3 regions of the Paenibacillus sp. ALE3 genome follow, and region 1 is predicted to be linked to each of the others. Evidence: riboswitches for the same ligand, from Rfam matches in the RefSeq annotation. Region 1 holds a riboswitch; each other region holds the start of a gene.
What was found. Region 1 has a riboswitch for cobalamin ahead of metE (5-methyltetrahydropteroyltriglutamate--homocysteine S-methyltransferase). Riboswitches for the same ligand answer to the same signal wherever they lie in the genome.
Positions count from the first base shown of each region.

Region 2: linked by a shared signal. The riboswitch ahead of ACXHJ2_RS24900 (ABC transporter substrate-binding protein) and the one ahead of metE (5-methyltetrahydropteroyltriglutamate--homocysteine S-methyltransferase) in region 1 are both predicted to bind cobalamin.
Region 3: linked by a shared signal. The riboswitch ahead of ACXHJ2_RS16245 (ABC transporter substrate-binding protein) and the one ahead of metE (5-methyltetrahydropteroyltriglutamate--homocysteine S-methyltransferase) in region 1 are both predicted to bind cobalamin.

Region 1 covers NZ_CM134214.1:5,729,092-5,733,548, reverse strand. Annotated here, with positions in the region: gene ACXHJ2_RS25795 (anaerobic ribonucleoside triphosphate reductase) at 1-753, shown strand, start outside; gene nrdG (anaerobic ribonucleoside-triphosphate reductase activating protein) at 750-1,247, shown strand; cobalamin riboswitch at 1,437-1,632, shown strand; gene metE (5-methyltetrahydropteroyltriglutamate--homocysteine S-methyltransferase) at 1,791-4,109, shown strand; gene ACXHJ2_RS25780 (DUF6985 domain-containing protein) at 4,198-4,457, opposite strand, start outside.
Region 2 covers NZ_CM134214.1:5,529,813-5,534,269, reverse strand. Annotated here, with positions in the region: gene nikB (nickel ABC transporter permease) at 1-58, opposite strand, end outside; gene ACXHJ2_RS24900 (ABC transporter substrate-binding protein) at 74-1,657, opposite strand; cobalamin riboswitch at 1,877-2,080, opposite strand; gene ACXHJ2_RS24895 (hypothetical protein) at 2,846-3,661, shown strand; gene ACXHJ2_RS24890 (hypothetical protein) at 3,766-4,457, shown strand, end outside.
Region 3 covers NZ_CM134214.1:3,661,329-3,665,785, reverse strand. Annotated here, with positions in the region: gene cbiB (adenosylcobinamide-phosphate synthase CbiB) at 1-427, shown strand, start outside; gene ACXHJ2_RS16250 (histidine phosphatase family protein) at 442-1,194, shown strand; cobalamin riboswitch at 1,291-1,504, shown strand; gene ACXHJ2_RS16245 (ABC transporter substrate-binding protein) at 1,712-2,719, shown strand; gene ACXHJ2_RS16240 (FecCD family ABC transporter permease) at 2,716-3,762, shown strand; gene ACXHJ2_RS16235 (ABC transporter ATP-binding protein) at 3,759-4,457, shown strand, end outside.

The sequences.
Region 1 (4,457 bases):
GCCAAAGCCTCGGACTTTATGATGCGCGAAGGGGTATGGGAAGGCGGAGAAAAACTGGAACCTGATGAGAAGGTAGGAAGCCTCCTAAAGCACGGTACACTTTCGATTGGTTTTATCGGGCTGGCTGAGTGCATGAAAGCATTATATGGAAAACACCACGGGGAAGATGATGCTGTATACCGTGAAGCACAGCGAATCATCACTTCCATGCGCATGTATTGTGATCGAATGAGTGAGCACTACAATCTAAATATTACACTGTTCGCGACGCCTGCCGAAGGTCTGTCGGGCAAGTTCACATTGCTGGATCAACGTGACTTCGGAGTTATTCCTGAAGTAAATGACCGGGAATATTACACGAATTCCTTTCATATTCCGGTGTATTACAAGCTTCCCGCTGCACGTAAAATCAGCTTGGAGGCTCCGTTCCATAATCTATGTAATGCGGGTGCAATTTCATACATTGAGCTGGACGGTAATGCACGGAATAACCCGGATGCATTTCTTAAAATTGTTCAGTACGCACTTCAACAGAACATCGGCTACTTTTCCATCAACCATCCGGTAGATCGTTGTACGGAATGCGGCTATGAAGGAATTATCGGGACAAGCTGTCCTCAATGCGGCACAGATGAGGAGCACACGCACTTTCAGCGTTTACGTCGGGTAACCGGATATCTGACAGGAGATTATACCGTTCGTTTTAATGCTGCCAAGCAAGCCGAAGTTCGCGACCGGGTGAAGCATAAGTGAATTTGTGCGGCTATATTCCGGAATCTCTGAATGAAGGATACGGCCTGCGCACCGTCGTATTCATTAGCGGTTGCCGCCATGCCTGTCCCGGCTGTTTTAATCCAGCTTCGTGGAACTTCCGCGCAGGGGAGCCATTCACGCCTGAGCGTCAACAGGAGGTTATCCGTGATATCATGGATAACCCGCTGTTGGACGGACTGACTCTCTGCGGGGGAGACCCTTTTTTCTCAGCAGCAGAATGCTCGCAATTTGTACGTGACTTCCGCGCGGCTTGTCCCGACCGAACCGTATGGGCCTATACAGGCTTTGTTTACGAGGATCTGCTCATGGATCCGGAACGACAGGAGCTAGCTCTTTTGTGTGACGTGATTGTAGATGGCCGTTTTGTTGAACAGCAAAAAGATCTGACCCTCCCCTTTCGGGGCAGCCGTAATCAGCGCCTGGTAGATGTCAAAGCCAGTACTCGAGCAGGTTACACCGTTTCATTGACTTAAAGGCGATGTTCTACTTAGCAAGATGCTATACAAAAGACAAGTCCCCCACGATGGGTTGGGATTGTCTTTTTTGCATATAACTAACAGATTCCACTCCAGTTTCTATTACTGTTTCTATTGCACATCCTGTGAGTTTCACTTATGATGGTGAACAAGTATACGAGTGCATAATTATTCGTCATACCTTAATCGCATAGCCTGGAAATAGGTGTCTGTTCTATTCAGATCAGACTTAAAAGGGAAGCCGGTGCAAATCCGGGACGGTCCCGCCACTGTAAACGGGGAATGTTCAGCTACTCATACACCCACTGGTCCAAAGACCGGGAAGGGATGCTGAACGTCATGATCCGCAAGTCAGGAGACCTGCCTATTTTAACAACATCGCAGTACCTACGGAAGATAGGGAGGTGTTAAGAGCAGTCGCCGTATTTTTGAATTTTAATCGCGGAGGCATTCTTTCCCCTACTCATTTTTAGCCTTGGGGACAGAATGCCTTTTTTGGTACGTAAAAATAAACTGGCTACCAGTTAGGAGGAAACCTACATGTCCATTAACGAACGATCTGCATTGTCGGGTTTGATTAGCAGTAATCTGGGTTATCCGCGTATTGGTGGGAACCGGGAATGGAAGAAAGCACTGGAGCGCTTCTGGCAGGGTAGTATTGACGAAAGCGAACTGCATAGTGAGATGAAAAGATTGCGTCTGGAGCATCTGAGCAAGCAACGTGACAAAGGGATTGATCGCATTCCTGTCGGAGACTTCTCCTATTACGATCACGTGCTGGATACATCCGTGATGTTTGGTCTCGTCCCCGAACGCTTCAACTATCGTTTTACAGGTCCAGTTCCTCTATCTGTGTATTTCGGGATCGCACGTGGGCAGAAGGGAGCTACTGCCAGTGAAATGACCAAATGGATGAATACCAATTACCACTACATCGTTCCCGAATTGGCGAACGCGGCTCCGGTGCTCACTGAAAACAAACCATTACTAGCTTATCGTGAAGCAAAGCAGGAGCTAGGCATTGAAGGTAAACCGGTTCTCATCGGTCCCTATTCATTTGTTGTTTTATCCAAAGGCTATGATCGTAAGGATCTCGCTTCTATTATACGAACCTTCCAGCCTTTATACGCCCGAGTCTTGTCAGAGCTAGCAGCAGAAGGCGTTCAATGGGTCCAAATCGATGAACCTGTCCTGACCACCTCATTCCCGGCAGAGGATCTGGAGATTATTCAGGAGGTCTATGAAGCTTTGACCCAAGCTGCACCCTCGTTGAACATCATGCTGCAAACCTACTTTGGCAGCCTGGACCATTATGAGCGTCTGACTGAACTTCCGGTACAGGGACTGGGTCTTGATTTTGTATACGATGATGGCGAAAATCTTCAGCATATATGCCAGCATGGCTTCCCTAAAGGGAAAACGCTGGGTGCTGGTGTCATTGACGGACGCAATATCTGGCGCAGCGACCTGAATGCCGTGGCTGCACTGTTGGACCAGTTAGCAGAACAGACCACTGCCGCACAGCTTATCGTACAGCCATCGTGCAGTCTGCTGCATGTGCCGGTCAGTCTGGACGCAGAGCATAAGCTGGACCAAGAACTGGTGCATGCACTAGCCTTTGCCGATGAAAAGCTGGATGAAATCGCAGGCTTGACGGCTGCACTTGGCAAGCACGATCCATCCGCACTTGCCAAGCTTGAGCAAAGTTCGGATGCGGTAGCCCGCTTCAACCGCTCCGCGGCAAGGGTACAGACAGCTGCCGATTTGGCCGACCTGCTGGCAAAAGAGCCACTGTCACGCAGCGTTCCTTTCGCCGAGCGCCGGGTGATTCAGCAAAATAGGCTGAAGTTGCCCCCACTACCTACGACGACCATCGGCAGCTTCCCGCAAACTGCTGAGGTCCGCAAGGCCCGTCTGCACTATCGCAAAGGAGAATGGTCTGCCGAGCAATATCGGACATTCATCCAACAGCAGATCAAGGAATGGATTGATATCCAAGAGGACATTGGCATAGATGTGCTTGTACATGGGGAATTTGAACGGACCGACATGGTTGAATTTTTTGGCGAAAAGCTGAAAGGCTTTGCTTTTACACAAAACGGGTGGGTGCAGTCCTACGGCTCCCGCTGTGTTAAACCGCCGATCATTTACGGAGATGTGTCGTTCGATCAACCTATGACCGTGGAAGAGACGGCATTTGCTCAGTCGTTAACCTCCAAGCCAGTTAAAGGGATGCTTACAGGCCCTGTGACCATTTTGAACTGGTCCTTTGAACGTAATGATATTCCACGCAGGCAAGTAGCTTTGCAGTTAGCTCTGGCATTACGGGCAGAGGTAGAGGCACTCGAACAAGCGGGTATTAGCATGATTCAGGTGGATGAACCCGCAATTCGTGAAGGGCTTCCGTTGAAAAAAGAACAACAGCAGGCCTATCTGGATTGGGCTGTTCAAGCCTTCCTTGTGACCACGGCCACCGCTCAGCCTGCGACCCAAATCCATACACACATGTGCTATTCCGAATTCCAGGATATGATCCAGTCCATTTCAGACATGGATGCCGACGTGATTTCTATTGAAACCTCTCGTAGCCACGGAGAACTGATTGTTAGCTTTGAGGATCAGGTTTACGACAAAGGCATCGGTCTGGGTGTATACGATATCCACAGTCCGCGCATTCCTGATGTATCAGAAATGCTAAGCATGATTCAGCGTACCTTGCGCGTACTGCCATCAGATTTGTTCTGGGTTAATCCAGACTGTGGGCTGAAAACCCGTACCAAGGAAGAATCTGTTGCCGCATTGCGGCAAATGGTACAGGCGGCTCAAGCAGCCCGTGCCGTGCTGTCTGTATCCAACTAATATTTTTACCGTATCCAATCGCGTCATCATGTCCACCATATCCTATTCCCTTTCGGTCTTTCTATTAGAGACCGGAAGGGGGTTTTATTTATTCCAAGTCATATAATGTATATGCACCTTGAATATGCTCGATTTTTATCTGCTTCAGATGTACACCTAAGCCATGCTCTCGATCCCAGGAGCAACTAAAATTCAAATATAGTTCATCCTTTTCCGATGAGTCGGAAATCAGTATAGATATAAGCTGCATTCGATCCAGCAATTGCTCTGGTCGCTCCACATAAGGCGCATATTCATTAGGGTCCTCTCCCCATGAGCTGTATGCCTTCCGATACTTTTCCACTATGT
Region 2 (4,457 bases), 200 kb from region 1:
ATACAACGAATACAATGATGGGCAGCTGCGCCACACGTTCCAGTATAAAACGAATCATAGGATACGTAGCCCGTTATTCCGCAATATCAGATTGCGCTGTAATGTAGTAATACTCGATCGGATGCGGCGTAAAGCCATCTACCCCTTTTTTCACGCCAAACACATTGTCAGGGTGTACAATGAACGACTGCGGCAAGTCTGTATTGATGATATCCAGCGCTTGCAGTGTTACCGCATTACGCTGTGCGGTATCCTTTGCCAACTTCAGGCTGTGAAGAATATCCTCCAGCGGTTTGGAAGCATAACGGCTTACATTAGCTTCACTTGTAGAGGAGTAGAACATGTCCATAAAATACTGCGGTTCTCCTGTATGGGCCGTGAGCATGCTGTACATAGCAAAATCCCAATCGTTTTTGGTCAACGCCTCGTCGATATTTTCCACCTTGCGAATCTTGACCTGGATTCCCTCATTCAGCAACTGGCTCTGAATCACCTCAGCCATGACGGATAGCTCCGGACGCTGAGGGAAGGTCAGCAGCGTAACCTCGAATGGCTTGCCCTGCTTGGACCATGTGCCTTGGGCATCCTTCTGCCAGCCATCCTTCGTCAACAACTGCTCTGTCGTTCCGTTCAATGCTTTACGCTCAATCTTACCGAAGGGAAGAATACTCGGAAACGGGCTGCTTGCTTCCGTACCGAAGCCCCTCATGACGGCGCTCACAATGGATGCGCGCGGAATCAGACTGTCCACCACCTTACGGTTGGTCGCATCCTTGAACACAGGCGATTCCATGTTGTACACAATCATATGGGTACGCAAGGACGGAGCCGACAGCACTTGTAGCTTGTCGTTCTTTTTTAGTACCTCTGCGTTATCTACCGGAATATCCGTCGCTACATCCACCTCACCGGATTGTAACGCCATCAGGCGCGAATTACCGTCCGTAATGAATTCCATCGTTGCTTCAGCCAGTCGTGCCTTTTCGCCCCAATATCCGTCATAACGCTCTACGACCAAGGATTGATCCTTGTTAAAGGCTTTGATTTTAAAAGCACCTGTCATTGCAGGGTAGCTCTGCTCATCTTTCATGGATGCCACATCCAGCACGATCGTTGACGGATCAGCCAGATTGGATGCCAGCGCTGCATTCGGCTGGTTTGTCGTGATTTTCAGCGTCAGCGGGCCATTTACATCAATGGACTTCACATCCAGTAAATCCTTCGCCAGGTGACTTTTCTCGATAGAGCGCAGCAAAGATGCTTTTACGCTTGCTGCATCCATACTCTTTCCATCATGAAAAGTGACCCTATCCTGCAAGCTGAACGTCCACACGTTAGGACTGTCGTGCTTCCATTCCTTGGCTAGCCAAGCCACAGGCTCCAACTTTTCATTCAAACGAATGAGTGTCTCACCGGCACCGGAACGCATCACATCCCAGCTATTGTCTCCATGCGGATCGACGCCTGACGGTTTCCACGTATACGCCATCACCAGCTTTTTACCTGCTGGAGTCTGTTGTGCAGGCGTATTCTCACCCTTGCCTGAGCTATCCTCCGTCTTCGTGGCTGTGCCGCATCCCGAAAGAGCCATAACTGCCATCAGCAGCAGCAATCCTGTACATATGAACCATGAACGCCTATTACGATTGCCTATCATCCCACATTTCCTCCTCTATCTTGTAAAATATCGTATAAACCTAACGCAAAGCGCGAAAAAAGCATTCCCAACCACTTGACCAGCAGTCAGAAATGCTTTCATTATAAAATGTCAAAACTCACCTCAAAGCCAACTCCAAAAACATAGAAGGGATCAGATCGGTTTCAGACATTCCGTATGCAGCACGCCTAACCACCTCCCCAGCATCCCGTGGGTCTGACAGTGATGTCAAAACAGGCAGGTCTCCTGACTCCAGGCTTATCTTTCAGGCCTTCCCGGTTCCTCACAGTTCCAGTGGCTATTCTGAAAGCTCCAGCAGTACCCTGCTGATGCCTGTATACAGTGGCGGGTCCGTGTCGGAATCTACCGAACTTCCCTTTTAAGTGAACACGCTCAACAACTATCTACATCGTCTCAACAAAACCTCGTATATAGAGTTGTCCGGCTCACACCTGTTTTCTTCCTTTATTCCTTTTTATTACGAATTAGGATTATCTTATTTTGTTGCTACTGGCTTGTCAACAAATGCAGCGTAATATTTTAAATTTGAATGATACGATGAGAATCAAGGCTGTGACTATTCATTGCATGCACGCAATTCACGTGCTAAAATTAGGTATAGAGATATCTACCGTATCCGTATACTAAAAAGAGCCTTCGCCGCGCCAACGGCAAGACTCCTAGGATTTGAAAGGCTGTGGATCACCACCACGGCGCGCTGCATAACTGAATGTTAATGCGAACGAAACCCACCGTTAGGGGCCAACCTAATTACGCGGTGGGTTTTCGCTTGTTCCGAAATTTCCGACCCAGCACATCGTAGCACGATACAAGGTGACCATTTGCCTCACTCCCCTTTCGGGAAGCTGCACCGTGGTCCGAAACATCCACCACTATTCAAAATCCATAGTCTGGGTTATATTATGCCTCTTCCTACCGCTTTAGCAAATTCATCTAGTACAATATCAATTTTCTAATATTTATTCGAGGTATCCCTCCGCTTCTTATTCCTGATGGACGATCAATTCTGCTGTTATGTCATTAAATGCCGTATATATCAGACTAATGAACTTTTGCTAATGCAAATATGGCTAGTTATATTCATATATACCATTAAAAGGTTGACATAGTATGTAAGCTCATTTATGCTATCTATGGATTTACAAATTTTTCAAGGAGGCGCTTTGTATGAAAGTGAAGTTTCTACCACAAGCTTTTCTGGCTGCAACGTTACTCATTTCTTGGGGAGTCGTCAGTCCAGCAATCTCTCATGCTGAGAAAGGAGAGAAAATTCCTGACCAGATGTTGGCCGGTACAATCATCCAATATGATGAGAACAATAATATGGTTGTACTAGAAAAGGGAACCCCAGTACCTGAACCACAAAAATCTCTAGCTGCTATTGCCCCACTTACTGCTGAACAACAAATTGAGCTAGAGAAAGAAGAAGCACTTATTAAGGAAATCAAAGAAGAAGCCAAGTCACTACCGGTATATCATATTGACAACCCTGACCCCCAGCCTGGTTTAAAAGTAATTTATGATGGTGAAGGTTACATCAAAGATATTATCTTGCCTGATCAAAAGGAAAATACGATTACTACTAATAATGTCACACTTCAGGCACTACCACGCGGAACACGCAAAGCACCAGGGACTTATACATACGGAGCACATAATAATGAAATTGTCATCACTGGCACATCAAGCGGCAAGGTTCAAGGCACGGGAAGAGGAACAAACTTTACGGACTCTACAGGTGAGAATTCCAACACACTCAAAAGAGGCGATTGTGCAACGAAAGGGGCTATTGATAACCCGGAGTTTGGAACAAGAATCTCTGTAAGAAATATTGACAACAACAATGTACATGATTTCACTAAGGCCGATAATGGAAGCCTTCCAGATGCAGTCATTGATATTTGGAAAACAGGCGTACAGGATTTAGGCTTAACATGGAGCTCGTCTCTCTCATTTTCCGGAAGATATTTTTATTCGTTTTAATATCTTCAGATGAAACAAGGATAGGGCTACTGCCCTGTCCTTCCCTGTTTTATTTATCATATTTGATTTGGTAAATCTCTCATCTTTAGAAAGGATGTTTCCTTTTGAAAACAAGCACCTATCGTATTTTTATACTTTCCTTGGTTGTTCTAACTCTGTTACCTTCCTGCTCTCCAGCTTCTACTCCATCAACTCCAACCAAACAAATCCAATCAGGCAAAAAGTCAGCTCCAGTCGAACAAGGTCAATATCTATCCATGACTTATACAGAGTATGTGAATGGGAAGAACACAGATCAAGGCATGGTTATGCGAGTTATGACTTACGACTTGAGCAGTAAGAAAATGACCAAGCTGGCCGACGTACCCTATACCTCCCAATACCCACTTTCTGTGGTGTACTTACCTGATCACAAAATTTATTACTCTGCTGATGTGGATGATAAGGGAGACCAACTATTTTCATACGATTTAAATTCAAAAAAAACCGAACAATTATCCAATAATTTATTTGCCATTAATCGCATAGTACCAACTACTCTAGAAGGTCCACTTGTCCTAGCTGCAGTTAAAAAAGGAGAAAGTACACTTAAAACAATTTTCTACGATAAATCGACTCATACCATGCAGTTTTTGCACGATGAAAATCAAGATGAACACACCTGGTCTATAACCTATAATCCAGCAAAAAAAGCAATTTATAATACACAGTATTCAGATAAGGAACAACGTAAAGAATTCAACATTGCCTCCAAAAAAAATACTTTTTCAAGACCTCCAAACTACAAAGTTACAGA
Region 3 (4,457 bases), 2.1 Mb from region 1:
TTCAATGGTTGGCTACAAAAATGAAAAGTACCTGCATTTAGGCTGGGCCTCGGCACGGCTAGATGATGTAGCTAACTACATTCCGGCTCGCATGACAGCAGTTATGCTAGTGATAGCGTCGTGGTTGTATCGGCTGGATACTGCAAGAAGCTGGCGGACAATCAAGCGGGATGCCCGTCTGCATCCAAGCCCAAATAGCGGATTTCCCGAATCAGCGGTGGCAGGTGCCCTAGGGATTCGTCTCGGTGGCTATAATGTGTATCACGGCATACGCTCCTTTCGGGCATATATGGGCGAAGGGATACGACCGCTGGAGTCGAAGGATATCCGGCATACGATCCGGCTGATGTTCGCCGTATCCACTATGTTTGTAGGGTTATGTTTGATGGGAGCTGCAGGGTGTTTTGCCTTGGGATGGATGCAGTGAGGAGTGACACGATTTTGAAACAAGATACAGAAGGAAAAAGAGTGCGAGAAAGTGCACCAAGTCCGAACTCACAACAGGTTAGTAAGCCGAATGATGCTAAAGAAGATCTGCAGTGGGACATGGAGCTCGTGCTAGTTCGTCATGGCACGACCTTATGGAATAAGGAACGTCGATATCTGGGACATGCCGACTTGGGTTTACTGTCGGGAGCAGAGCAGGAGTTAAAGACTTTACAGAAAAAATTGCAGGGACATTCCTTTGCTCGAATCTATTGCAGCGACTTAATGCGATGTCGCCAGACCTTGCAGATCATTTTGCCGGAGTCAGCATTGACGTCTGAATGTTCCCTCTCTGCTAAGCCTCCTATCATGGAACCACGTCTGCGAGAACTTCACTTTGGTGAGTGGGATGGAAAAACGTATGACATGCTTAAGGATGTGGCGTTGTATCGCGCTTGGATTGATGAGCCGCAACAATTCACCCCACCTGGAGGAGAGCCTTGGATTCATTTTGTGAATCGTCTGCGTGAATTCCTCGACTCTTTGTTTGCGTGGCGCATTGCTTTGGAGGTTCAGCCAATGAAGTCGAATGCTACGCCGCCCTCTGTCTTGATTGTCACGCATGGTGGTGTAATTCGTCAGTTGGCTTGTATGCTTATGCCTGGCCATGATTTTTGGAGTCTGAATCCGAAGCCGGGAGAAGCGTTTATGATTCAGTTAAGGTTGACAGGACCGCACAATTGTATAGCAAGATTGCTTTCTCATTAGGTTAAACAAGGCGAATAAAGCGACTGTTTGGGTTGTAAGCTAACTCTTTTTAACCTATAATCATCAAGTAAAAGAACGGCTTGACTACCACTACATCAAATATCCAGCAGACGAGGTCGGCGCTATGTGAGGAACTTGCTTTCCTTTATTGCGTTGTTAAAAGGGAAGTCGGTGTGAGTCCGACACGGTCCCGCCACTGTAAATGGAAACATGCCTATTAGCCCTGTTACATGTGCCGCCAAGCATATGAAAGAATATCAGGGCTGCCTCTTCCATAAGTCAGGATACCTGCCCGTCCGCCTGTCACCATAATCCTTCGAGGAAAGGATGACGTGTTCGCAGTGACTGTCCATGCGGAAGGAAGCTGCCCGCCTGCGCACAATCTGTGCTAACGTGACCCCTGTGTCCTGAAATGAGGATGCGGGGGTTTTTGATAGGAAAAGAAGGCTGGAATGAGGAAATACGGATGATGTTCAAGTAACGCTCTTAACGATTTTTGTATGAAGGGGTGCAAATCATGGCAGGAAAGAAAATAAAGGTATGGACAACAGGTCTATTGGCGCTGATATTGGCAGTTGTACTGAGTGCATGTGGCGCGAATGGAAAAAATGTAGAAAATAAAGAGGGCCAAGCTTCTTCACAGCAGCCGGGACAGACTGTAACCGCACAAGAGCCTCCGGGCAAAACGGTTTACCCGCTAACGGTTAAGGATGCAACAGGACAGGAATTTACATTCAAAAAAGCACCGGACAAGATTGTTTCCGTCTCCCCGGCAGAAACTGAAGCGCTGTTCGCTATCGGACTGGATAAGGAAATTGTTGGTGTATCCGACTACTCTGATTACCCAGAGGCAGCTACGAAAAAGCCTAAAGTGGGCGGTATTATGAAACCGAACGAAGAGGCGATCATTGCTGCGAACCCGGAAGTTGTTTTTGCAGGAATTTCACTTAGTGAACAGGCTACGACTAAGCTGCGTGACATGGGGATTATGATTTTTAAAACAGAACCGAAAACAGTTGAAGATGTCATAGCTAACATCGAATTGTATGGGAAAATCACCGATCATCAGAAAGAAGCGAGAGCGGTGACTGACAAGATGAGAGCAGATGTAGCGGAAGTGAAAGAAGGAGTTAAAAATATCGGAAAAGGGCAGAAGCTACGGGTATACGTCGAATTTTCACCAGGCTGGACAGTGGGTAAGGGCGAATTTATGGATGAACTGATCACATTGGCGGGCGGCGAAAACGTGGGTGCCACGCAGAAGGGCTGGTACCAAATCAGTGAGGAAAATATTATAGCTGCCAACCCTGACGTGATTTTGTACAGCAAAAGTGTGAAGGATGATAAAACAGGCCAGACCCTCGGCGATATCATAAAAGCTCGCAGTGGATGGGATCAAATATCGGCTGTTCGTAACCATCGTGTATTTGCCGTGGATGATAATTTGATCAGTCGTCCGGGGCCACGCGTAACGGAAGGGCTCAAGGAAGTGGCTAAGGGCGTGTACCCTGAAATTTTCAAATGAACCGTAGACTGATCGGTTTTGGGGGGCCAGGTCTTGTCTTGCTGCTGCTGACGCTGCTACTCTGTCTTGGCATCGGCTCGGTCAGTCTTCCGGTCAGCCAGATCACAGGTATTTTGATCAACCACCTACCGTGGTTAGGTGATACGTTTACACCGGATTGGAATACATCCTCAGAGCAGATCATTTTGAAGGTCAGATTGCCACGGGTGTTACTGGGAATGTTGGTTGGAGCAGCGCTGGCGCTGGCGGGAGCCGGATTTCAGGGTGTGTTGCGTAATCCCTTGGCTGATCCGTATACCCTTGGGGTATCCTCGGGAGCTTCGGTCGGAGCAGCAGTACTGATTTATTGGGGGCTTCAATTTTCATTTGTGGGTATATGGACACTTCCGCTAGTTGCATTTATAACCGGCATGCTGACGCTGTGGATGGTGTTGACGTTGGCGCGTGAAGGTGGGAAAATTCCGACCCAAAGCCTCATTTTATCAGGTGTGGTGATGCAATTTTTTGGGGGAGCCATTGTTTCTTTTCTGGCAGCCATGTCGAAGGAAACAGTCAATGAAATATTGTACTGGACGCTGGGAAGTCTCAGTCTGCGCGGTTGGTCATATACGGGAATTCTTTTACCTTACGTGATCGTTGGGCTGGTGTTTCTATGGAACCGGGCACGGGTGCTGAATATTCTGGCTTTGGGAGAACGTCAAGCGGCTCATATGGGGGTTCATGTAGATGCGACGAAGCTATCTGTCCTAATCATATCTACCTTGCTGACAGCTGCCGCTGTCTCGGTATGTGGAGTCATTGGCTTTGTTGGACTTGTTGTGCCTCATATCATTCGTCTGATGGCAGGTCCCGATTACCGGATGATTGTTCCGTTATCTGCACTGGGTGGAGCTATTTTTATGGCTTGGGCAGATACGGCGGCTCGCACGTTGTTGGCCCCAACGGAAATTCCTCTGGGCGTTATGACGGCCTTTGTTGGGGCGCCGTTCTTCGCGTATCTCCTGTACCGGAACAAGAAGCTACGCAGGGGGGATCTGTTGTGACCAAACAAAGTGAATCACAGAAGGTGTATGATCGGGCGCTAGAGGTAGCAGGCCTGACCCGTGCTTATGGAGAGTTCCATGTGTTGAAGAATATTAGCTGGAACGTAGACGAAGGAGCTTGGTGGGGGATCATTGGTCCGAATGGGAGTGGAAAATCGACGTTGCTGCATCTGCTTTCTGGCGTAGATCAGCCGACTTCTGGAAGTGTTCATATCTATGGTAAAAAGGTCGGTAGCTACAGCAGAAAAGAGCTTTCCCAACTTGTAGCCGTACTCCAGCAGGAGGGAATTCCCCCAGTGGGATACACCGTCAGGGAAGTTATAGAAATGGGACGGTTTCCTCATCAGGACTGGCTAGGCAGGGAAAAGGGAGTTGATGTGGAGGCGATTACGGATCGGGTCCTAGCGCGATTGAGTCTTACTTCACTGGCCGACAGAACATTGGACCGCTTGAGTGGGGGACAGCGACAGCGTGTAGCATTAGCAAAGGTGATGGTACAGGAGCCACAGGTATTGCTGCTGGACGAACCTACGACCTATCTGGATTTGCGCTATCAGCTTGAATTTATGGAGTTGCTGGCAGAATGGCGCCAAGAAACGGGCGTGACAATCATTGCTGTCCTGCATGATCTTAATTTGGCGGCACAGTTTTGCGATAATTTGCTTGTACTTAAGGATGGAATGGTTGAAGGATTG